DNA from 2 places in the Pseudoalteromonas sp. G5_S1_54_S4 genome. Region 2 is predicted to be linked to the other one. Evidence: predicted binding sites of a transcription regulator. Region 2 holds the regulator's gene; the other holds the start of a gene.
What was found. Region 2 encodes NrdR, which represses ribonucleotide reductase genes. Its sites were predicted from a motif close to AAACACNANATNTNGTGTTT; they were not measured.

Region 1 (12,305 bases), on a different contig from region 2:
AACCTGTGGTTACAATGATGCTCCGCTTGAAAAAATGGCCTATAAACTTGATGCACACTTTACCAGCAATGGAAATAAATTTAATATTCCTGACTATATTACTCAACAGCTTTAGTTAATAAATATTATAAAAGGAATTTATATGTCGCGCTTTGTGCTCTATTTACTAGCTTTATCTGCCCTTGATGTGCAGGCGAGCTCTTTTGATGACGATATCGTCAATGCATTGATCCACAGAACAACGCAACAAGTAACTTACGATGGCGCCTATCATAGGCTTGAATACCCTGGTGGCGATGTGCCCGATAATATTGGTGTGTGTACTGATGTTATAATTAGGTCGTATCGACAGCTTGGTATTGATTTACAAAAGTTAGTACATGAAGACATGCAGGCCAATTTTCGCGCATATCCTTCTAAGCGTATTTGGGGATTAACCAAGCCAGATAAAAACATTGATCATCGACGTGTACCTAACTTACAGGTTTACTTTGAGCGCCATGCTCAAGTGTTAACTAAATCGCTTAATGCAGCAGATTATAAAACCGGTGACATAGTCACTTGGATGCTGCCAGGCAATTTACCGCACATAGGTATGGTCGTTAATCAAATTGCGCAGGACAGTGGTCACCCGCTTATTGTGCACAATATTGGTCGCGGACCTGAAATGAGCGATATGCTTTTTGCTTATACAATTACGGGTCATTACCGATTTGTACCTGCTGCTTATTCAGAGTAAATAACACGGCTATAATCGCGATTACTTGAGTAATAATTGCAGAAACAGGTAAGTGAATAAAGCGAGCTGTTAGGCATTATACTGTGTGGTTTGCTAGTTACTTTAAATTAATACTGATATCACCATTGGGCTTGCAGCAACACAATAGTATTTCACCATCACGCACAAAGGCTAACGGTTCTTCATTGTAATTGACTTCACCAGAGACAAGCGTAGCACGACACGCACCACAATATCCCTCACGGCACTGGTAAGCAACATCAATTTTATTCGATTCTAAGCAGTGTAAAAGAGAAGGGCAGCCAGCGGTAAAATCTAAGCACTGGCTGTTATCTGCAAGCGTGACACTTGCAGTGGTTCTATCAGTCATTATAAATCAAAGTCACCAAATTCAGCAGCATCAACCTGTGAATCAATTTGACCTACAAGGTATGAGCTAATTTCCGCTTCTTGTGGAGCAACTTGCACGTTATCAGAAACAAGCCATGAGTTGATCCATGGAATCGGATTACTGTTATTATCAAACTGTGCTGGTAAACCAATAGCAGTCATGCGTGCATTGGTAATGTATTCAACATACTGACATAAAATATGCTTATTTAAGCCAATCATTGAACCATCTTTAAACAGGTACTCGGCCCATTCTTTTTCTTGCTCTGCAGCGTCAACAAACATCTTGATTGCTTCTTCACGGCACTGTGCAGCAACAATTGCCATTTCAGGGTCGTCTTTGCCATCTTGCATAATATTTAAAATATGCTGAGTGCCTGAAAGGTGAAGCGCTTCATCACGGGCAATAAGCTTAATAATTTTAGCATTGCCTTCCATTAGCTCACGCTCGGCAAACGCAAATGAACACGCAAAGCTGACATAAAAGCGAATAGCTTCAAGAATGTTCACTGACATCATCGCCAGATACAATTTCTTTTTCAGCTCAAATAAATTAACCACAACGGTTTCACCATTAATGTCATGTTTGCCTTCACCGTACAGGTTGTAAAGCGACACCGAGTTAATTAAATCGTCGTAATAAGTGGTTACGGCATCGGCACGTTCACTAATTTTGTCATTGCTAACAATGTCGTCAAAAATGAGTTCAGGGGCTTGAGTTACATTACGAATAATATGTGTGTATGAACGGCTGTGAATGGTTTCACTAAACGCCCATGTTTCAATCCATGTTTCAAGCTCAGGAATTGACACAATTGGCAATAGTGCAACGTTAGGCGAACGGCCTTGAACACTATCAAGCAAAGTTTGGTATTTTAAGTTACTTAAAAAGATATGCTTTTCGTGGTCAGGAAGTGCTTGAAAGTCTAAACGATCTTTACTTACGTCTACTTCTTCAGGACGCCAAAAGAAAGACAATTGTTTTTCAATCAGCTTTTCAAAAATAGGGTATTTTTGTTGATCGTAACGTGACACGTTAACGGTTTGACCAAAAAACATTGGCTCTTGCATTTGGTTATTATGATTTCTGCTAAAAGTAGTATAAGACATGTTTATCACTCAAAAAACTATCACTAAAACTATCAGGACAAAGCGGGCAAGGCGCCCGCTTTAAGTTTAACTATTAAATTTTACACGCGCCGCCTGCACAATCATCATCATCCACTTCTGGAGCGTCTTCTTGTGCGTCTGATGCGCCATCACGGGTGTTATGGTAGTACAGCGTTTTAACACCTAGCTTGTAGGCACCAAGTAAGTCTTTTAGTAAGACTTTCATAGGTACTCTACCGCCTTCGTATTTATTTGGATCATAATTAGTATTTGCTGAAATCGTTTGGTCGATAAATTTCTGCATTATGCCCACTAATTGTAAGTAACCATCGTTAGATGGGATATCCCACAGTAACTCATAGCTATCTTTAAGGCGTTCGTACTCAGGGACAACTTGTTTTAAAATACCGTCTTTACTTGCTTTAACACTAATATGGCCACGCGGTGGCTCAATGCCATTGGTTGCATTAGATATTTGCGATGATGTTTCTGATGGCATTAATGCGCTCAGTGTTGAGTTACGCATACCGTGCTCTTTAATGCTGGCACGTAACGTATCCCAATCAAGATGAAGTGGTTCATCACAAATTTTATCTAAATCACGCTTGTACGTATCGGTTGGCATAATACCTTGTGAGTACGTTGTTTCGTTAAATTTTGGACAGGCACCACGTTCTTTTGCCAGCTCATTAGATGCTTTCATTAGGTAGTACTGAATCGCTTCAAATGTTTTGTGCGTAAGCGCATTTGCGCTGCCATCTGAATAACGCTTACCGTTTTTAGCTAGGTAGTATGCGTAGTTAATAACGCCTATGCCTAGCGTACGACGTCCCATGGTTGCATTTTTAGCTGCAGGTACTGGGTAGTCTTGGAAATCAAGTAGGTTATCAAGTGCGCGTACTGCAAGCTCAGCTAACTCTTCTAGTTCATCTAAAGACTCAATCGCGCCTAAGTTAAACGCAGATAATGTACAAAGTGCAATTTCACCTTCTTCATCATTCACGTTGCTAAGAGGCTTAGTTGGTAACGCAATTTCTAAACATAAGTTAGATTGACGGATCGGAGCCACTTTTGAGATAAACGGACTGTGTGTATTACAGTGGTCAACGTTTTGTAAGTAAATACGACCCGTGCTAGCACGTTCTTGAGCAAACATAGAGAACAGTTCAATCGCTTTAATTCGTTTTTTACGAATTGACTCGTCTTGCTCATATTTTACATATAGCGCGTCAAACTCGTCTTGGTCTTCAAAAAATGCATCGTAAAGGCCAGGCACGTCAGAGGGGCTGAATAACGTAATGTAATCGTCTTTAATTAAACGTGAGTACATGAGTTTATTAAACTGTACGCCGTAATCTAAGTGACGTACGCGGTTATCATCAACGCCACGGTTGTTTTTAAGCACTAATAAGTTTTCAACTTCTAAATGCCAAAGCGGGTAGAAAAGGGTTGCTGCGCCACCACGTACACCGCCTTGCGAACAGCTTTTAACCGCTGTTTGAAAGTGCTTATAAAACGGAATACAGCCAGTGTGATACGCTTCACCGTTACGAATAGGGCTACCTAATGCACGAATACGACCTGCATTAATACCAATACCAGCACGTTGAGAAACGTATTTAACAATTGCTGATGATGTAGCATTAATTGAGTCTAGGCTATCGCCACACTCAATAAGTACACATGAGCTAAACTGGCGTGTTGGTGTACGTACGCCCGACATAATTGGCGTAGGTAAAGAAATTTTAAATAATGAAACCGCATCATAAAAACGTTTGATGTAATCAATACGTGTATCACGAGGGTAATCAGAGAATAAGCTTGCAGCCACTAAGATATATAAAAACTGCGCGCTTTCGTAAATTTCACCCGTTACACGGTTTTGAACTAGGTATTTACCTTCAAGCTGTTTTACTGCTGCGTAGCTAAAGTTAAGATCGCGAGAATGATCTAAGTACGCATCTAGCTCATCTAATTCTTGCTCTGTGTAATCAACAAGTAAATGTGCATCGTAGCGTTTTTGTTCAACCATGTTAGTAACATGGTCAAAAAGACGCGGTGGCTCAAACTGGCCATAGGCTTTTTTACGTAAATGGAATACAGCTAAACGAGCAGCAAGGTACTGATAATCAGGCGATTCTTTAGAAATCTGATCCGCAGCAGCTTTAATAATCGTTTCGTGGATGTCTTTAGTACGAATACCGTCATAAAATTGAATATGCGATTTAAGTTCAACTTGTGAAACCGAAACGTTATTTAAACCTTCGGCGGCCCATTCAATAACGCGATGGATCTTATCAAGATCGAGTGGCTCTTTACGACCGTCACGTTTGCTTACAGATAACTGTTGGTTCATAGCTTTGCCTGTATTCCTTGGGAATTAAATATTTTTGACCAATGCGTGCACCTAAAAAAGCGCAGTGCCTATTCGTTTATTGTTATTTTCACCGGTTTGGTGAATTTAATTGAATAACATTTAGCCACAATATCTGGTGTTGTTCAAATTAGAGATCACAAGATAGTGTGGTCTGGGATCTTTTGCAAGGGACAGAAACCGCTCTCATTGTGGATAACGTTGGGATAACGCAATTGTGTTAGTAGGCATTAACCTTTGATCATTCGGTTAAGTTGAAATTTGTAAAAATCAACTAAGGAAAGATTAAATTTACGCTTTTTAAAAATAAATTTTGTCTGCTTTTTTTATCATCAAGCTTTGCGTAAAAACTAACACAATCACAATATGTAGTGTTTATTAATTAACATGACACTATATGTGGTTAAATGCATCTATAGGACTGTGCCAATTAAAATCCGCATTCCAAGCCAATGCCTCGTCAACACTCGGTACATATCCCCATAGTGCGGTTGCGGTGTGCATATTGGCTGCTTTACCTGCTTGAATGTCACGCTGCGCATCACCTATATATAAGCAACGCGAAGGATCTACACTCATTTGCTCAGCGCAATACAGTAAAGGAAGGGGTGAGGGCTTAGATTCAGCTAAGGTATCACCGCTCACCACAATACGTGCATTTTTTAATGCAGGAATCGCCTTGACTAAAGGATCAGTTAAAAATCCGGGCTTATTGGTCATAATTCCCCAAGGGATTGCTTTGTTATCAAGTGCGATTAGTAATTGCTCTATTCCTACAAAACATTGGGTATGGGTGGCAATGTTGGCAGCGTATTGCGTAACTAGCTCATGTAAAAGTTGCTCTTGCGGTTGTTGCGCCCAGCTTTCTTTAAAACCAGCAGCCAATAAAGCGGCAGCACCGTTTGAAGCTGCGGGTCGATATATATCACTGCCCACTTGGGGTTGTTGATGATTTTGCAGCACGGTGTTTAGTGCGGCGCCTAAATCATCAGCGGTATCGAGTAAAGTGCCATCTAAGTCAAACAGCAATGCTTGATATTCCATTAGGGCAATGGGGGTTTGAGAGCTTGCCATTACACTAACTTCTCAAAATGCAGCATATAATTTACGCTTACATCATCATTCATTGTGTATTGCTTAGAAAGCGGGTTGTAACTTAAACCAGCACTGGCACGTACTTTTAAGCCAGCTTGCTCTGCCCATGCAATTAATTGCGCAGGTTTAATAAACTTTTTATGGTCATGGGTACCCTCTGGGACCATTTTTAACAGTTTTTCTGCACCGACAATAGCGTATAAGTAAGCTTTTGGGGTTTTATTAAGAGTAGAGAAAAAAACATCGGCCCCAGGTTTTGCTAATTTAGCGACCGCATGAATAATAGAAGCAGGGTCGGGGACGTGCTCTAACATTTCCATACAAGTGATCACATCAAAGCGCTCAGGGTGCTCATCTGCAAACTGCTCTGCAGGTACTTTTATATACTCAACGGGGACACTTGTTTCTAAGCTGTGTAACTTGGCGACAGTTAAAGGCTCTTGCCCCATATCGATACCAGTTACGTTTGCGCCCATTCGCGCCATGCTGTGACTTAAAATGCCACCACCACATCCTACATCGAGGGTTTCTTTATTAAATAATCCTTTGGTTTTGTCTGCGATGAAATCTAATCGTAATGGATTAATTTCGTGAAGCGGCTTAAATTCGCCTTCTAAATCCCACCAACGCTCTGCGATGGCTTCAAACTTTGCTATTTCTGCGTTATCTACATTTTGATGTTCGGTCATAAAATACTTCCTCGTCAATCTGAGGCCATTATATAGGCCTAAATTGATAAATCGCAAAGTTTTGCGCCTGTAAATTAAAATTAATTGTGATAGCATGGTTACTTAGAAATAATAACAAACACTCTTAATACCTAATACTGGGTTGTTAAGAGCTGATACTGAAGGAATGTGATATCAAATGACTGATCTCGCCAATGAAATTCTGCCAGTCAATATTGAAGACGAGTTAAAAAACTCCTACTTAGATTACGCCATGAGTGTAATTGTAGGACGTGCATTACCAGACGTACGTGACGGTTTAAAACCTGTTCACCGCCGCGTTTTGTTTGCAATGAACGAGCTTAGTAATGACTGGAACAAGCCTTACAAAAAATCGGCCCGTGTGGTCGGTGACGTAATCGGTAAATACCACCCACACGGCGACAGTGCAGTTTATGACACCATCGTACGTATGGCTCAGCCATTCTCACTGCGTTACATGCTAGTAGATGGTCAGGGTAACTTTGGTTCGGTTGATGGTGATTCAGCAGCGGCAATGCGTTATACAGAAGTACGTATGGCAAAAATGTCGCACGAATTATTAGCCGATCTTGAAAAAGAAACGGTTGATTTTGTGCCTAACTACGATGGCACAGAGCAAATTCCTGATGTGTTACCCACTAAAATACCTAACCTGTTAGTTAATGGTTCATCGGGTATTGCGGTTGGTATGGCAACAAATATTCCGCCACATAACTTAACAGAAGTCGTGAATGGCTGTTTAGCGCTTATTCAAAACCCTGAATTGACCATTACGGAGTTAATGGATTACATTCCTGGGCCTGATTTCCCAACTGCGGCGATTATTAACGGTAAAAAAGGCATTGAACAAGCTTATCAAACCGGTCGTGGTAAAGTGTACATGCGTGCGCGTGCTGACATCGAAACCGATGAAAAGACGGGTCGCGAAACCATTATTGTTCATGAAATCCCTTACCAAGTTAACAAAGCACGTTTGATTGAAAAAATCGCCGAGTTAGTTAAAGATAAAAAAATTGAAGGGATCAGCGCATTACGTGATGAATCAGATAAAGACGGTATGCGTATCGTTATCGAGATCAAACGTGGTGACGTAGGTGAAGTTATTTTAAACAACCTTTATTCACAAACTCAGTTACAAACTGTGTTTGGTATGAATATGGTTGCGTTAATTAATAACCAACCTAAGTGTTTCAACTTAAAAGAAATGCTTGAAGAGTTTATTATTCACCGCCGTGAAGTTGTTACCCGTCGTACGGTATTTGATTTACGCAAAGCCCGCGACCGTGCGCATACGCTAGAAGGTTTAGCGATTGCACTGGCTAACATTGACCCAATTATCGAACTTATTCGTAAGTCGCCAACACCTGCTGAAGCAAAAGTTGCATTAACAGCGCGTCCATGGGAATTAGGTAATGTTAAAGCCATGCTTGATAAAGCAGGCGAAGACAACGTGGCACGCCCAGATTGGTTAGCAAGCGAGCTTGGTATTCGTGATGGTCAGTACTATATTTCTGAGCAACAAGCTCAAGCAATATTAGACTTACGTTTACATAAACTTACTGGTCTTGAACACGAAAAAATTCTTACCGAATATCAATCATTACTTGAGTTGATTGCCGAGTTATTATTCATTTTGGCAAATCCAGAGCGTTTAATGGAAGTTATTCGTGATGAGCTCGTTGAAATTAAAGAGCAATATGGTGATGAGCGCCGCACTGAAATAAATGCTGCAGCACACGATATAAGCCTTGAAGATTTAATCAACGAAGAAAACGTGGTTGTGACCTTGTCACACGAAGGATACGTTAAGTATCAAGCATTAACTGATTACGAAGCGCAGCGTCGTGGTGGTAAAGGTAAATCAGCAACTAAGATGAAAGATGAAGATTTCATTGAACGTTTATTGGTTGCCAATACGCACGATACTATTCTTTGTTTCTCTACAGCGGGTCGATTATATTGGCTTAAAGTGTATCAGTTACCACTTGCAAGTCGCGCAGCGCGCGGTAAGCCAATTGTTAACTTATTACCACTTGAAGCAGATGAACGTATTACTGCAATCCTGCCAGTACGCGATTATGAAGATGATAAGTACATCTTTATGGCGACAGCATTTGGTACGGTTAAGAAAACACCATTGACTGCATACAGCCGTCAACGTGCTAGCGGTATTATTGCCGTTAACTTAAACGAAGGTGATAGCTTAATTGGTGTTGATATTACCGATGGTAGCAACGAAATTATGTTGTTCACTGATGCGGGTAAAGTTGTACGCTTTAAAGAGGCTGAAGAAACAGCTGTCGTTGATGAAAATGGTAACCCTGTTCTTGATGAAGAAGGTAAGCCTGAGATTCGCTTCAAAGGTGTACGTCCTATGGGTCGTACTGCAACGGGTGTTCGTGGTATTAAGATGCCAGACGATCAACGTGTTGTATCACTGATTGTACCAAAGAATGACGGTGCAATATTAACAGTGACAGAAAATGGTTACGGTAAGCGTACTCAACTTGAAGACTACCCATCTAAGAGTCGTGCAACACAAGGTGTTGTATCAATTAAGGTGAGTGAGCGTAATGGTGCCGTTGTTGGTGCTGTACAGGTTGATGACAACGACGAAATAATGATTATTTCGAATCGTGGTACCTTAGTACGTACTCGCGTTAATGAAGTTTCCACGGTTGGACGTAACACCCAAGGTGTTATTTTGATCAGAACTATTGACGAAGAGCAAGTAGTTGGTTTACAACGTATAGAAGAGATTGAAGTGACTGAAAGTGACTTGGTTGATATCGAAGACGTTGAAACAGTAGATACAGTTATTGATGAAGTGGCGGATGACAATCCTCCTTCAGAATAATTAGATTGAAAAAAGCGGCCTTGGCCGCTTTTTTTATGTAGTTGAAAAAAATTAAATTAGTTTAATTCAAGTTAAATTACTGGAATGAGGAAAAGGTAATGAGTATATATAATTTTTGTGCAGGCCCTGCAATGTTACCACCGGCAGTCATGCAAAAAGCGCAAAAAGAGTTTTTAAACTGGCAAGGTCTTGGTGTATCGGTGATGGAAATAAGTCATCGTAGTCATGAATTTTTAGCATTAACCGCTAAATGTGAAGCCAGCCTGCGTCGTTTAATGAATATAAGTGACGAGTTTGAAGTGCTATTTATGCACGGTGGTGGTCGAGGTCAATTCAGTGCCGTACCTTTAAACCTTCATGTTAACGGTAAAAAAGCAGTTTATTGTGAAAATGGCGTGTGGTCAAAAAGTGCAACTAGCGAAGCCGATAAGTTTACTCAAACTCACACAATTGACGTACGTAATGATGATAACGGTTTATTTTCTATTAAGCAGGTAGTCGATTGGGTTTTACCAGCCGATGCTGCATATATTCATTACTGCCCAAATGAAACTGTAGATGGTCTAGAGATTTTTGATGTACCCAGTCACCCAACAGCACCGATTGTCGCCGATATGTCGTCGACTATTCTATCGCGCGAAATTGACGTTAATCAATTTGATTTAATCTACGCAGGTGCTCAAAAGAATATCGGCCCATCGGGTATTGCTATCGTAATTGTTCGTAAAACGCTACTTGAGCGTGAAGGGCTAGCTAAGCCAGGTATTTTGGATTACGCCCTTGAAGCAAAACAAGGCAGTATGTTTAACACTCCACCGACTTTTGCATGGTATTTAGCAGCTGAAGTATTTGAATGGCTTGAGCAAAATGGCGGTGTAAAAGCCATGGAAACACATAATACTGCCAAAGCTCAGCTGCTTTATGACTTTATCGATGAGTCTGATTTTTACACCAACAAGGTAGCAAAACATTGTCGTTCACGTATGAATGTGCCTTTTTGGTTAGTTGATGAAAGCCTAAATGATAAGTTTGTTAAAGAGTCAAAAGAAGCGGGCTTATTAGCGCTTGAAGGGCACCGTATTGTTGGCGGTATGCGCGCGAGTATTTATAACGCAATGCCACTGGAAGGGGTTAAAGCATTAGTTGATTTTATGGCGGCTTTCGCAAAGGAGAACAGCTAATGGAGCAACTTTCTTTAGCGCCTATTTCACAGGTTAATGGCAGTGTTACTCTGCCGGGTTCGAAAAGCTTGTCAAATCGCATTCTATTATTGGCTGCACTATCAAACGGCACCACGGTTGTAGAAAACTTATTAGACAGTGATGATATTCGCCATATGTTGGGTGCGTTAAAGCACTTAGGCGTTAATGTAACGCTTAATACTGAGCGCACCGTAGCGACCGTAGAGGGCGTGAGTGGCGTATTTAAAACGCCAACTGAAGCACTGTTTTTAGGTAATGCAGGTACAGCATACCGTCCCTTAACGGCCGTGCTTGCAGCGATTGCTGGGGAGTATGAGTTAATTGGTGAGCCACGTATGGAAGAGCGACCAATTGGCCACTTAGTTGATGCACTGCAAGCCTTAGGTGGTAATGTTAGTTATTTAAAAAATAAAGATTATCCGCCACTTAAAATTGTCGGCGGGAAAATAGCGGGTGGTGAAGTCGAAATTGACGGTAGTATTTCAAGCCAATTTTTAACGGCGTTGCTTATGGCTGCACCGTTATTTAAAGGTGATACTCAAATTAAAATTAAAGGCACGTTAGTGTCTAAGCCTTACATTGATATTACTCTTGATGTAATGGCGCGTTTTGGTGTTACCGTTGAGCATGACAATTACAGTACTTTCTTTGTAAAAGGTGCACAACAGTATCAAGCCGTTGAGCGAATTATGGTCGAAGGGGATGCTTCATCTGCTTCTTACTTTATTGCTGCTGCAGCAATTGCCGGCGGCGAAATAGAAATTAAAGGCGTCGGTGCTAAATCAGTTCAAGGTGATATTGGTTTTGCTAACGTTATGGAGCAAGTAGGTGCCAAAATTGATTGGTATGACGAACGTTTAGTTGTTCGTAAAGGTGAGCTTAACGGTATTGATATTGATGCTAATGCAATACCTGATGCTGCAATGACCCTGGCTACAGTTGCCTTGTTTGCAAAAGGGCCAACGGCAATTCGCAACATTTATAACTGGCGAGTAAAAGAAACTGACCGTTTACACGCTATGGCCACCGAGCTTAAAAAAGTAGGGGCTGACGTGGTTGAAGGGCACGACTTTATTGAGATCACACCGCCAAAACATTTTAATAATGTGGCTGTAGATACCTACGACGATCACCGTATTGCCATGTGCTTTGCAATGGTTGCAGTAGGGGGTAAGCCCATAACGATTAACGATCCAGCCTGTACTTACAAGACATTCCCAACATTTTTCAACGTGTTAGCATCTGTCAGTAAATAGGCTATTTATAAGTATTTATAAAAAGTTACATACTAAAAGCGGATAATCTTTAATAATTGACGTATAATGTGGCGGTTTATTTTGGTGTGCATTGAAGGAGGTTTTAAATGCCGGCGTTATTAATGCCCGTAATCACCGTAGATGGCCCAAGTGGTTCTGGTAAAGGAACTGTTTGTCGCTTATTGGCTGAAAAATTAGGCTGGGATGTGTTAGATAGCGGTGCAATTTATCGCGTACTTTCACTTGCAGCACTTCATCACCAAATTGCGTTAGATAACGAAGAAGCACTGGTTCCATTAGCTGCAAATCTTGATGTGCAGTTTTTGATAGACAGTGACACTAATGCAGGAAAGATTATTTTAGAAGGCGAAGACGTAACAACCACTATTCGAAATGAAGAAGTGGGAGCTGCAGCGTCTAAAGTGGCGGCATTGCCACGAGTTCGTGAAGCGTTACTTCGTCGCCAGCGTGCGTTTAGAACTGAAAATGGCTTAATTGCTGATGGTCGCGATATGGGCACTGTTGTGTTTCCTGATGCGCCATTAAAGATATTTCTAACCGCAAGTGCAGAA
Region 2 (12,305 bases):
AACGCTCTTGAGTCATCGTTAAACAAATTAGTCCACGGCCATGAGTCGCCATAAAGTTAATCGCTTCTGCACTAATGTGTTCAGCAGCAATAATTAAATCGCCTTCATTTTCTCTGTCTTCATCATCCATTAAAATAACCATTTTACCGGCTTTAATGTCATCAATTATTTCTTGTGCGCTGTTTAAATTCATAAGTTGCTCGTATAAGTTGTCAATGTCGTTATTTTATAAAGCCCGCTTTAGCGAGTAAGCTCATCGAAATATCTGAACCCGTAGGTTGCTCAGCCCCTCTAACTAGGCGCTCTAAATAACGTGCTATTTGGTCGACCTCTAAATTAACTTGGGTGCCAACTTTAAAGTCAGCTATGGTCGTTTGCCCGCTGGTATGCGGCACAATCGTCAGTTTAAATTTATTACCTTCAACCGCATTAACCGTCAGGCTAATACCATCAATACAAACCGACCCTTTGTAAGGAATGTATTTCATTAAATTTTCATCGGTGGCTAACCAATATTCTGTTGCTCGCGCATTGGCATTAATCGCTGTGATAGTGGCAATGCCATCTACATGGCCAGACACTAAATGACCACCGAGACGCGAGACAGGTTGCATCGCCTTTTCTAGATTAACGGTTTGCCCTAATGCGTAATGTGCAAACCCTGTTAAGCTAATCGTTTCATTTGATAAGTCTGCACTAAAGCCATCAATATGCTTATCAACAACCGTCAGGCAGACACCATTGGTTGCAATACTGTCACCTAACTTAACATCACTCATATCAAGGTTTTTACTTTGGATACGAATAGCTAAATCACCTTGTTTTTTTTGTAATAACGCAATTTTACCTGTCGCTTCAACTATTCCAGTAAACATAGTGCTACTCTTTATATAAAATGATTAATGAGCTTTTTTGTGTGCTGTGATACGTAAATCATCACCGATTGGCACACACTCATTAAAAGTTAAATTAATGGTATTTTGCATACTCATTAACTCTGGGAAATTTAGTAAACTTTTAGCATCGCTGCCCATTAATTTAGGAGCAATGTAAAAAATAAACTCATCAATTAAATCAAGTTCTGTCATTTTACCGGCCAGTGTCGCTCCGGCCTCTAGCCACACATTATTAAACTGCAATTGGGCAAGCGTGTGTAACACGGCCAGTAAATCTACTTTATTATTATTTTCAGGTACTTCAATCTGTTTAACAAAATGAGGCCACTGATGCGATTTATCAACCTTGGTGGTAAATATTATCACCTCACTTTGAATTGAAAATAAGGCAAGATCAGGGGTAAGTCTGTTTTGTGAGTCAATAACAACGCGAACCGGTTGGCGCAGTGGTAAATCAGTTGGTAAAGAATACGGTAACTCTTCTGGGCGCACATTTAATTTTGCATCATCCATTAATACCGTATCGGCACCGGTTAAAATTGCACAGCTTTGTGCTCGGTATAGTTGCACATCTTGGCGCGCTGCGGGGCCAGTTATCCATTTACTTTGCCCGTTTTTAAGCGCCGTTTTACCATCTATACTTGCGGCCATTTTGCAAGTCACAAAGGGTAATCCCTGCTCCATGCGCTTAAAAAACCCAAAGTTTAATGCGCGAGCTTGCGCTTCAAGTAACCCGTAAGCGACTTCTATACCAGCATCCGCTAAAATTTTCAGACCTTTGCCTGCAACTTGCGGGTTGCTGTCAACCATTGCGGCAATCACTTTTTTAACACCGGCTGCTTTTAGCCCTTCAGCACATGGCGGTGTTCGACCATAATGACTGCAAGGCTCAAGTGTTACATAAGCGGTTGCGCCTTTGGCATTTTCACCAGCCATAGCCAGTGCGTTTACCTCTGCATGACCTTGACCCGCTAACTGATGAAACCCTTCACCTATTATTTTATTATTTTTTACGAGTACGCAGCCAACATTAGGATTAGGGGTTGTCGTAAAGCGCCCTTTTTTTGCCAGTTCAATAGCGCGAGCCATGTAGCGTTTATCATCCTCTGAAAACGAACTTTGCTTGGTCATTACTATTCCCCTAAGCGGGCTATTTCTTCACCAAATTCGCGTATATCTTCAAACGAGCGATATACAGAGGCAAATCTTACATAGGCCACTTTATCTAACTTTTTAAGCGCTTCCATAATGCACTCACCCACCAAATGGCTAGACACTTCGCGTTCGCCAGTGGCACGTAACTGCGACTTAATAATATTAACCACTTCATCAACTTGCTCAGTGCTTACGGGGCGTTTTTCGAGGGCGCGAGTTAAGCCATTTAGTAACTTATCTTCATTAAACGGTTCGCGGCTGCCATCTTGCTTGATGACCCGTGGCATCACTAATTCAGCCCCTTCAAAGGTGGTAAATCGTTCGTGGCATTCATTACATTCACGACGTCTACGTACTTGGTGTCCCCCACCTACAAGGCGAGAATCAATAACTTTAGTATCTTTGGCGGTGCAAAAAGGGCAATGCATAACTGTGTGTTTCCGTTTTAAAAACAAAAAATGGCCGCTATCATAGCGGCCATTATCATAACAAAAATGTGTGCAGTTGTGATCTAAATTACTATTTTACTCTTGGATTAAGCGTAAACAGGTAATTTTGCACAAATTGCTTTCACTTTTTCTTTTACTTGCGCTTGTACTGACTCATCTTCGATGTTGTCTAGTACATCACAGATCCAGCCCGCTAACTCTTTTGATTCAGCTTCTTTAAAGCCACGACGAGTGATTGCTGGTGAACCAATACGCAGACCAGAGGTAACAAATGGTGAACGTGGATCGTTCGGTACTGAGTTTTTGTTAACCGTGATATTCGCATTACCTAGGGCAGCATCTGCATCTTTACCTGTGATATCTTTGTCGATTAAATCAAGTAAGAATAAGTGGTTGTCAGTTTTACCCGATACTACTTTGTAGCCGCGCTCTTGTAATACGGCAACCATTGCTTGTGCATTTTTAACAACTTGTGCTTGGTATGTTTTAAACTCAGGTTGAAGTGCTTCTTTAAATGCAACCGCTTTAGCAGCAATAACATGACATAAAGGACCACCTTGGCCACCTGGGAAAACAGCGCTGTTTAGCTTTTTGTAAATTTCTTCATCGCCACACGCAGAGATGATTAAACCACCGCGAGGACCCGCTAATGTTTTGTGTGTTGTGGTTGTTACAACGTGAGCAAATGGCACTGGGCTTGGGTAAACACCCGCAGCAATTAAACCTGCAACGTGCGCCATATCAACAAATAAGTAAGCACCTACTTTGTCTGCAATTTCACGGAACTTAGCCCAATCAACAATACCTGAGTATGCAGAAAAACCAGCAATAATCATTTTTGGTTTGTGCTCAAGTGCTAACGCTTCAACTTGTGCGTAATCAATTTCGCCAGTTTCTTCGTTAAGGCCATACTGAATTGCGTTGTATGTTTTACCAGAGAAGTTGACGTGTGAGCCGTGCGTTAAATGACCACCGTGCGCTAGGCTCATGCCTAATACAGTATCAAGTGGGCTTAAAAGAGCTTGGAAAACAGCAGCATTCGCTTGTGAACCGGCATGAGGCTGTACGTTTGCGTAATCTGTACCAAATAATTCATTTGCGCGGTCAATAGCAAGTTGCTCTACCACGTCTACGTGCTCACAGCCACCGTAGTAACGTTTGCCCGGGTAACCTTCAGCGTATTTGTTAGTCAGCTGAGAACCCTGCGCTTCAAGTACGCGTGGGCTACAGTAGTTTTCAGATGCAATTAACTCAATATGCTCTTCCTGACGTGATGTTTCTTTGCTCATCGCGTCAAATAACTCTGGATCAAAGTCCGAAATATTCATGCTACGTTCTAACATTGGGGTCTCCTGGGCAACGTGTATGGGTATTTTTTAGAGGCTTTATTGTACGCTTAAAACGACGTTTTGCCTACGCTCTTAAGTTGAGGATATTTAAACAGGGATTGAAACTATTTCACAGCATTTTGATGATGATATTTTTTTATAAACTAATAACAATTTTAAATGAATTTTATTTACTACATTTATATAGCTTATGTGTTATATCTAAAGCGATGCATAAACAAACAAAAAAAGCGGCCTAAGCCGCTTTTTTTATCTGCCTTTTTTAGGCAAGCTTTTTAAACAATTCTGTACGCAAAACATCATAATCGTTGTGCATATCAGTGGCTAAACACGGTTTTGCTAATGCATCAGCTAACGGCTTTGGCATATCTAATTCAACATTAAGGATATCCTCAACGCTGTCTTTAAATTTGGCCGGATGCGCAGTCGCTAAAAAAATCCCCACAGCATCTGCCGCCTTATTTTCTACAAGACCTTGGTAAGCAATTGCGGTGTGAGGCTCTGCAATATAGCCAAGCTGTTGAATTTTTTTCATCACTGTTTGTGTTTGCTGTTCATCAACACTCACCGAATAAAAGTTATCATAACTAAACCAGTTATTATCTAACATTGATTGCACACGTGGCCAGTTATTAGGTTTACTCACATCCATTGCATTTGAAAGCGATTCAATTGTCGCATTAGGCGTCCAATTTTTATCAAGCATAAAGCGCGGTACTGTGTCGTTTTGGTTTGTAGTCGCACTTAGTTTACCAACTGGCATACCAATAACCGCGCCAATCATAGCCGCACACACATTACCAAAGTTACCACTCGGTACTGAAATATGCGCTGTAGCACGCTTTTCTTTTGGCAGCTGTGCAATGGCTTCAAAGTAATAACACACCTGCGCGACTAAACGGCTAATGTTAATTGAATTTGCTGAGTTTAAACCTAACTTCGATTTTAGCTCTTCATCTAAAAATGATTTTTTAACCAATTCTTGGCAATCATCAAAACTACCCTCAATCGCATAACAGTGAATGTTGTCACCAAGCGTTGTAAATAACTTTTGCTGCGCTAATGAAATTTTACCTTTAGGGTATAAAATAACGACATCAATATTTGGTTTGTTATAAAAAGCATGCGCTACGGCAGCTCCGGTATCACCCGATGTTGCAGTTAAAATAGTGACTTTTTCACCTTGATTAAATTGCGCCAAGCACTCGGCCATAAAACGGCCACCAAAATCTTTAAATGCCAGTGTTGGCCCGTGAAATAACTCTAAGCAATAGGTATTATCTTCAACTTCCACCAGCTTAACCGGAAAGTTAAACGCATTCTTAACCATCTGGGCAACAGTATCACTTGGTAGCTCGTCACCAATAAGGTGCGATAAAATTTTGCCGCTGCGAGTAACAAAGTCCATATCTAGTAATGCATCAACATCACTTAATGGCGCTAACGACTCTGGAAAAAACACACCTTGATTACGCCCTAGTCCTGTTTTTACAGCTTCAACAAACGACACTTTTTGTGAATATTCTTTTAAATTATGTAATTGCATGACTCTTTATCCTATAAAACATTTAATTGACGCGTGCCGTCGTTATCTAATTTACAAATATGGCAAAAGCCTTGTTCGTTGATGTAATTTTCCTCTAGCCACTGCGCGCATTGCTCTGCCGCTTCAAGCGTTTTACATACACTAAACAAGGTCGGCCCTGCGCCTGAAATACTCACAACTTCAGCACCCAGTGCTGGTAAGCTTGCTTTGGCATCACTAAAGCCGCTTATAAGTGGCGCACGGTATGGCTCTGCTATTTCGTCTTTCATAATGCTTAATGCATCATCAAAACGCCCTGTTAACAGTAAGCTACTAAACGCCGATAAACGCTGAGCAAACTCAACCCCGGCATGCATACTTAGCTCTTTTGGTAAAACAGAGCGCGCTTTTGCGGTATTGAGCGAAAAACCCGGAAATGCGGCAACGTAATACCAGCTTTCATCAACAGGTAAAGCAATAGATTTATCAGGAATTAAATCACCGGTTAACTGTAAGCCACCTAAATAACACGGTGTGATGTTATCGTAATGGCGCCCCCCACTTACAACGGCTTCAAAATCTGCCATAAGCTCAATGAGCTCTACTTGGCTTAAATTAGTTTTGGCAAATTTATCCAGTGCTGCAAATGTCGCCACCACAGAGCAGGCACTTGAGCCTAATCCCGAACCAATCGGCAAATTTTTCCTAAGTTCGAGCTTTACCGCAGGCATATCAGGCGCAACATGCGCTCTAAAGTGCACTAAACACTGATACGCTAAATTTTCTTGCGCATCACTAGGTAGCTTATGTGCATAGTCGCCTGTACAAATAAATTCATCACTCGATGCGGCACTAACAACCGCCACATCACCTAATAAACCGCCATCAATGGGCGCAAGTGCGGCGCCCAGCGCATCAAAGCCAACGGCAAAATTACCAATAGACGCCGGAGCATATACTTCAATCATGACTGACTCCTAGCGAGATAATGTTTTTAATATGTCTGCAAATACACCCGCAGCCGTTACTGCAGAGCCAGCCCCATAACCACGAATTACAAACGGACGCGGTTGGTAGTATTGGCTTAAAATAGCCAGCGCATTTTCACCATCACGAATAACATTCAATGCGTGTGATGAATCCACCGCTTCGATTCCGACCTTACAGTGACCATTTTTAATTGTGCCTACATAGCGAAGTACTTTACCTTCACTTGCTGCACTTTGAACACGGTCGTTAAAACCAGCATCTAAGCTAGGTAATTTCGCCATAAACTGCTCAACATTGTCACCTTGGGCAAAACCTGGCGGTAAAACTGACTCCACTTCAATATCGCTAAGCTCTAATTTCATACCGGCTTCGCGTGCAATGATCAGTAATTTACGTGCTACGTCAGTTCCCGATAAGTCATCGCGCGGATCGGGCTCTGTAAACCCGCTTTCTTTGGCTTTAATTGTTGCTTCAGAAAGTGATAAACCATCTTCTAGTGCACCAAACATGTATGAAAGCGAACCTGATAAAATACCACTAAACTCAAGTAACTCATCACCTGCACCAAACAACGATTGCAAATTATCGATTACAGGTAAACCTGCACCTACGTTAGTTTCGTATAAAAACTTACGATTATTTTTATGTGTTGCTGCAATTAAATCTTGGTAATACGTATATGAGCTCGTGGTGGCTTTTTTATTGGCAGCCACGACATGAAAACCTGCATTTAAAAAATCTACATATTGTGCAGCCAAGGCATCTGATGAAGTACAGTCAACTAGCACTGGATTAACTAAATGATTTTGCTTAACAAACTGCTCGACCAATTTTAAATCAAACGCTTGCTCTGACTGCGCCAGTTTTTGCTGCCAATCATCAAACGCAATCCCCTCACCATCAAGGTGTAATTGACGAGAGTTGGCAACACCATATAGGTTTAATTTAATATTACGCTTTTCAAGCCATGCTTGTTGACGCTCAAGTTGGTTAATTAGCTCTTGGCCGACTAAGCCACAGCCCAATAAAAACACATCAATTGAAGGAACATGAGTAAAGAAGTTTTCATGGCAAATTTTAACCGCGTCATTACATAATTCACCGTCAATAACGGCTGAAATAGCACTTTCTGTTGAATCTTGCGCTATGGCAACAATGTTTACTTGCGCTTGTGCAAGCGATGCAAAAAACTTAGCCGCTAACCCCTTATGGGCACGCATGTTATCACCAACTAACGTTACTATTGCTAAATTACGTTGCACATTTACCGGCTCAATGAGCCCCGCTTTTGACTCTAAGTCAAAGGCTACTTGCAACGCACTTAACGCTAGATTTAAATCGCTTTCATGCACACAAAAGCTAATGCTAAATTCACATGATGACTGGGTAATGAGTACAATTGACACGTTATCATGTGCCAATGCATTAAATACCTTAGATGCCATGCCTACTTTACCTTTCATGCCCGGGCCTGAAACGGTTAGCATAGCTAAATTTTGTAGGCTTGAGAGTGCTTTTACTGGTTCATCAGATACCGTATCGTTACTAATTAGCGAGCCTTGCGCATCTGGGTTATGGGTGTTTTTAATTTCGCATGGCACCCCTGCTTTTGCACACGGTAAGATAGTTTTAGGGTGCAATACTTTAGCGCCAAAATAAGAAAGTTCCATCGCTTCTTTATAAGATAGGAAATCAACCTTAGTGGCTTTTTTGATATAACGCGGATCGGCGCTATATACACCATCAACGTCAGTCCATATTTGGCACACTTGCGCCTCTAAACACGCCGCAGCAATCGCTGCCGAGTAGTCAGACCCATTACGACCAAGCGTTGTGAGCTCCCCTTCATCATTACTTGCAGTAAAACCAGGCATAATGTAAACCGTCGCAGGGGATTCTTTTAACACAGCTTGAAAACGTGCCTTACTGGCCACTAAATCCGCTTCTGCGTCTATGTATCCGCCGGTTGAAACAATACAATCTGTTGCTTGTAAATAATGCGCGTTATGATCGGCTAATAGACTTTGCATTAGCGATACGCTAACACGCTCACCAAAACTAATAATGAATGCTCTGACCTGATCAGGGCAGCACTTTATCAGTGCAATACCATCAAGCTTATTTTTAAGTTCGTTAAAGTCAGGCCAGTTTTGAACTGCTCCTTGCTTTTCCTCTACCGCTGCTTTAAGCATGTTGCATCGGCTAGTCAGTGAATGCCATTGTTCGCTAAAGTCATGCCCCTGCTCTGCAGTACTAGCTAAATTAACTAACGAGTCAGTCATGCCACCTGGGGCTGACAGTACTAGTAACATTTCATCTTTTAATTGTGCCTTAGCGAGTGCAGCAACTTGCTCTAAACAGGCAAAATCAGCGAGCGATGAGCCACCAAATTTTAATACGCGCATTTTTTATGTTTCCTCATTCCATAAAACGAAAAAAGGCCTGTGTTCTAAGTGAACACAGGCCTTTAAATTTGTTGCACCGACCTATGCCACTATCCAGTAAGAATGGTGGTTGTAATAATAATGGTCGTTACAAGACTAAATGTTTTCATAGCTTAAGACTGCCTTAACAAAGGCTATTCTGTCAACCCTAAATTAGAAGATAAAACAGTCTTTTTCATCATGAAATTTATTAATAAATGCCAAACTTATGCAAAACGTCGTTAAGTTGTGCTTTATTAATCGGTTTGTGAATAAAATCGATTGCGCCGAGTTGCGCTACGCGATCTCGCATTTTTTGTTGAATATCTGCAGAAATTACCAATACATAAGTTTCTATTTTATTTGCTTTGACCTGCTCAAGCACTGCAATCCCATCCACTTCAGGCATGGTTAAATCAAGACACAGGAGATCGAAATGCCTTTGACGCAATTGCTCCAACGCCTCTTTACCGTTAGTTGCTTGCTGAATATCGGCATCAATACATTCTTTTAAACAGCGCATTACCTGTTTGCGAGCAACGGTGGAATCATCACAGACTAAAATAGAAAAACGCATCATAATGACTCATTAATTAAACTCATACAAAACACCAAAACCCACTGTAAAATTAGTTGGTTGCCCAATCCGCAACAGTCAAAGTTATAACCAAATTAGCAACGAGCAGATTATTTATTGTAACTTTTATTAACGTTATCAATAAAATGCTTAATTGCACAATACAAATTAGTAAATTAACTATTTTCAAGTAAAAAACAGCCTATCCAAACCAACAGTTTTCAAATAGAAACCCCATGGATATAGAACAGAATGATTGCTTATTTAACAACGCTAAATAGCAATATTATAAAATATATGTTTATTTTTAATCATTTATTAACTAATGTTTATAAGCGTACATTAACAGTTGAATAATTTAAGGAAATATAAGCCTCCCATGCCGCAAAAAAGTCTTTCAACAAAGTTACTCACTCGGGTTTTATCAGTTTATTTTATACTGACCTTTGTGGTGACCTGCGGGCAAATTTTCGCAGAGTACGTCAATACTAAAGATTACATACGCGATGAACTTGGCACATTACAAAAGACCTTTGGTAGAAGTTTAACCAGAGCAATTTGGGAGCTAAATATAAAGCAAACCACCACAACCGCCGAAGGATTACTCGATATACCTATGGTTGAGGGGGTTATTATTCGTGACGATAATGGCGCTATTATTTCTCAATTAGGCCGCGCGCTAAATATTCACAATCTTTACAGCCAGCAACTTGTGCAAGAAGATGTCATGGTAGAGGACACCAAAGCCGGTTTATTTGGCTATACATTCCCACTTATTTTTGAGTTTTCAGGACGAGCAACGCAAGTAGGCGATGTTACTTTATTTTCTAGTCGCGATGTAATTTTTAGTCGCATTATGCTCTCTATCTACTTTTTGATTGGTAATGCCATGATTAAAACAACCTTTTTAATCATCTTATTTTTAATTGCATTTAGAAAGTTACTCACTGAGCCCCTTACTCAATTAACCGAGCAAATTGAATACCTTGAGTTAGAAGAGCTTGATGGTCAACAGGTTAAAATAGTCACCGATGAAAATAACGAGCTTAAAGTAATGGAACGCTCTTTTAACAATCTGATTTCGAAGGTTGTTGAGTATAAAAAAGAGTTAAAACAAACTCAGCATGACCTAATTGAAAGCAATCAAAAACTGGATCAACAAAACTTACAACTTGAACAGGATGTTGCGCGTAAAACATCAAATTTAAGCCAAGCAATGATCGATCTACAGCAACAAAAATATGAACTAGAGCGACAAAAAGCAGTTTTAACAGAGGAAGTCGATTTACGAAAGCAAACCGAACAAGAACTGTTAAGCAAACAAACTCAGCTGCAAAGCTCGCTCGATGAATTAAGCTTTGCGCAAGAGCAACTGGTTGGCTCAGAAAAAATGGCGGTATTAGGCGGCTTAGTGGCGGGGATCACTCATGAAATTAATACCCCTATTGGTATTGGCGTTACTGCCACCTCTTTTTTACAAGAGCGGTTAACCGAAATAGAAACTGCGTATAAAAATAAATCATTATCGTCTGCGGCGTTAGAAGGCTTTATTAATGATGCAGCACAAAGCGCTCAACTGCTCTCTCACAACTTAGAACGTGCCTCAGATTTAATAACCAGCTTTAAACAAATTGCGGTAGATCAGGCCAGTGAAGCCCTAAGAACAATTAACTTTAAAGACTACATCAACGAAGTTATACGCTCTTTGCACCCACAAATTAAAAAAACATCTCACAGCATTCGCCTACATTGCCCAGATGATTTAATTATTAACTTACCTGCGGGAGTCATTAGCCAAATATTTACGAACCTAATTATGAACTCATTAGTGCATGGTTTTGAAAATATAAACAGCGGCCAAATCACCATAGATGTGAATACTGATGAAAACGACCTCATCATTAATTATCAAGATAACGGTTTAGGTTTAAAACCGGCTCAACTAAAGCGTTTATTTGACCCATTTTTTACCACCAAGCGTGATGAGGGTGGCAGCGGCTTAGGTGCCCATATTATTTTTAATCTAGTAAAACAAACGCTTAATGGTAAAATTGAAGTAAGTAGTGAGCCTGGGCAAGGGTTACACTACCGTATTTCGTTCCCTAAAAACATGTCATCTCCCCTGCCACTTTTTAAACTCGATTAAGCTAAATCAGCCGTTTCTAGAAGCGGCTTTTATTGCTATGATTGCACAAATTTTTTAAATGGATCATTCCCCTATGTGGTTTAGTAACCTTATATGCTATCGCTTTAAACAAGACGTTTCATACACACAAGAAGACTTTGATAAGGCATTAGAGCAAGATCTATTTCGTCCTTGTACTGGCCAAGAGTTGGCAACATTTGGTTGGACAAAAGCATTTGGTAAACATGGTGAAACTCTTTCTCATTTCTCGCAAAAAAGTATTTTAGTGTGCGCTAAACGTGAAGAAAAAGTATTACCAGCCTCGGTAATAAATGAGCTGGTAGCAGAAAAAGTTGATCAGATTGAAGCCGAAGAAAATCGCCCAGTAAAGAAAAAAGAAAAAGATGAATTAAAAGAAAACATCTTACACACCTTATTGCCACAAGCATTTAAAAAATCGAGCTTGCAGTTTGCTTTTATAGACCAAGAAAATGGGTGGGTGGTAGTTAATAGTGCAAGCTTTAATAAAGCAGAGGAACTACTTGCTCTATTACGTAAATCATTAGGGACATTACCCGTTGTTCCTGCGTTTGCTAATTATGATTTAGACGTATTTTTAACTGACTGGCTTACTAACTTTAGTACTCCAGAGGGCTTTGCAATTGGATCAGACGCTGAACTTGAAGAAGCTGATGACAGTGGCGCCCAGGTAAAACTTAAAGGCCATGACCTATCGTGTGACGAAGTGAAGTCGCACCTTGAAAGTGGTAAGCGCGTTACTAAGCTTGCCCTTGATTGGCAAGAGCGCGTTAAATT

Region 1: the regulator NrdR is predicted to act here: its motif matches at 4,718-4,737, upstream of nrdA (class 1a ribonucleoside-diphosphate reductase subunit alpha).

The regions. Positions count from the first base shown of each region.
Region 1 covers NZ_JBQKUL010000051.1:12,264-24,568, reverse strand. The annotation lists gene ACTRWE_RS16215 (hypothetical protein) at 1-115, shown strand, start outside; gene ACTRWE_RS16210 (DUF1287 domain-containing protein) at 143-739, shown strand; gene yfaE (class I ribonucleotide reductase maintenance protein YfaE) at 837-1,109, opposite strand; gene nrdB (class Ia ribonucleoside-diphosphate reductase subunit beta) at 1,109-2,239, opposite strand; gene nrdA (class 1a ribonucleoside-diphosphate reductase subunit alpha) at 2,313-4,595, opposite strand; gene ACTRWE_RS16190 (HAD family hydrolase) at 5,007-5,687, opposite strand; gene ubiG (bifunctional 2-polyprenyl-6-hydroxyphenol methylase/3-demethylubiquinol 3-O-methyltransferase UbiG) at 5,687-6,397, opposite strand; gene gyrA (DNA topoisomerase (ATP-hydrolyzing) subunit A) at 6,576-9,275, shown strand; gene serC (3-phosphoserine/phosphohydroxythreonine transaminase) at 9,374-10,456, shown strand; gene aroA (3-phosphoshikimate 1-carboxyvinyltransferase) at 10,456-11,733, shown strand; gene cmk ((d)CMP kinase) at 11,841-12,305, shown strand, end outside.
Region 2 covers NZ_JBQKUL010000020.1:16,775-29,079, forward strand. The annotation lists gene ribBA (bifunctional 3,4-dihydroxy-2-butanone-4-phosphate synthase/GTP cyclohydrolase II) at 1-193, opposite strand, end outside; gene ACTRWE_RS09450 (riboflavin synthase) at 222-875, opposite strand; gene ribD (bifunctional diaminohydroxyphosphoribosylaminopyrimidine deaminase/5-amino-6-(5-phosphoribosylamino)uracil reductase RibD) at 900-2,027, opposite strand; gene nrdR (transcriptional regulator NrdR) at 2,030-2,479, opposite strand; gene glyA (serine hydroxymethyltransferase) at 2,587-3,843, opposite strand; gene thrC (threonine synthase) at 4,112-5,395, opposite strand; gene thrB (homoserine kinase) at 5,407-6,342, opposite strand; gene thrA (bifunctional aspartate kinase/homoserine dehydrogenase I) at 6,352-8,769, opposite strand; gene ACTRWE_RS09485 (response regulator) at 8,999-9,367, opposite strand; gene ACTRWE_RS09490 (ATP-binding protein) at 9,744-11,510, shown strand; gene rdgC (recombination-associated protein RdgC) at 11,584-12,305, shown strand, end outside.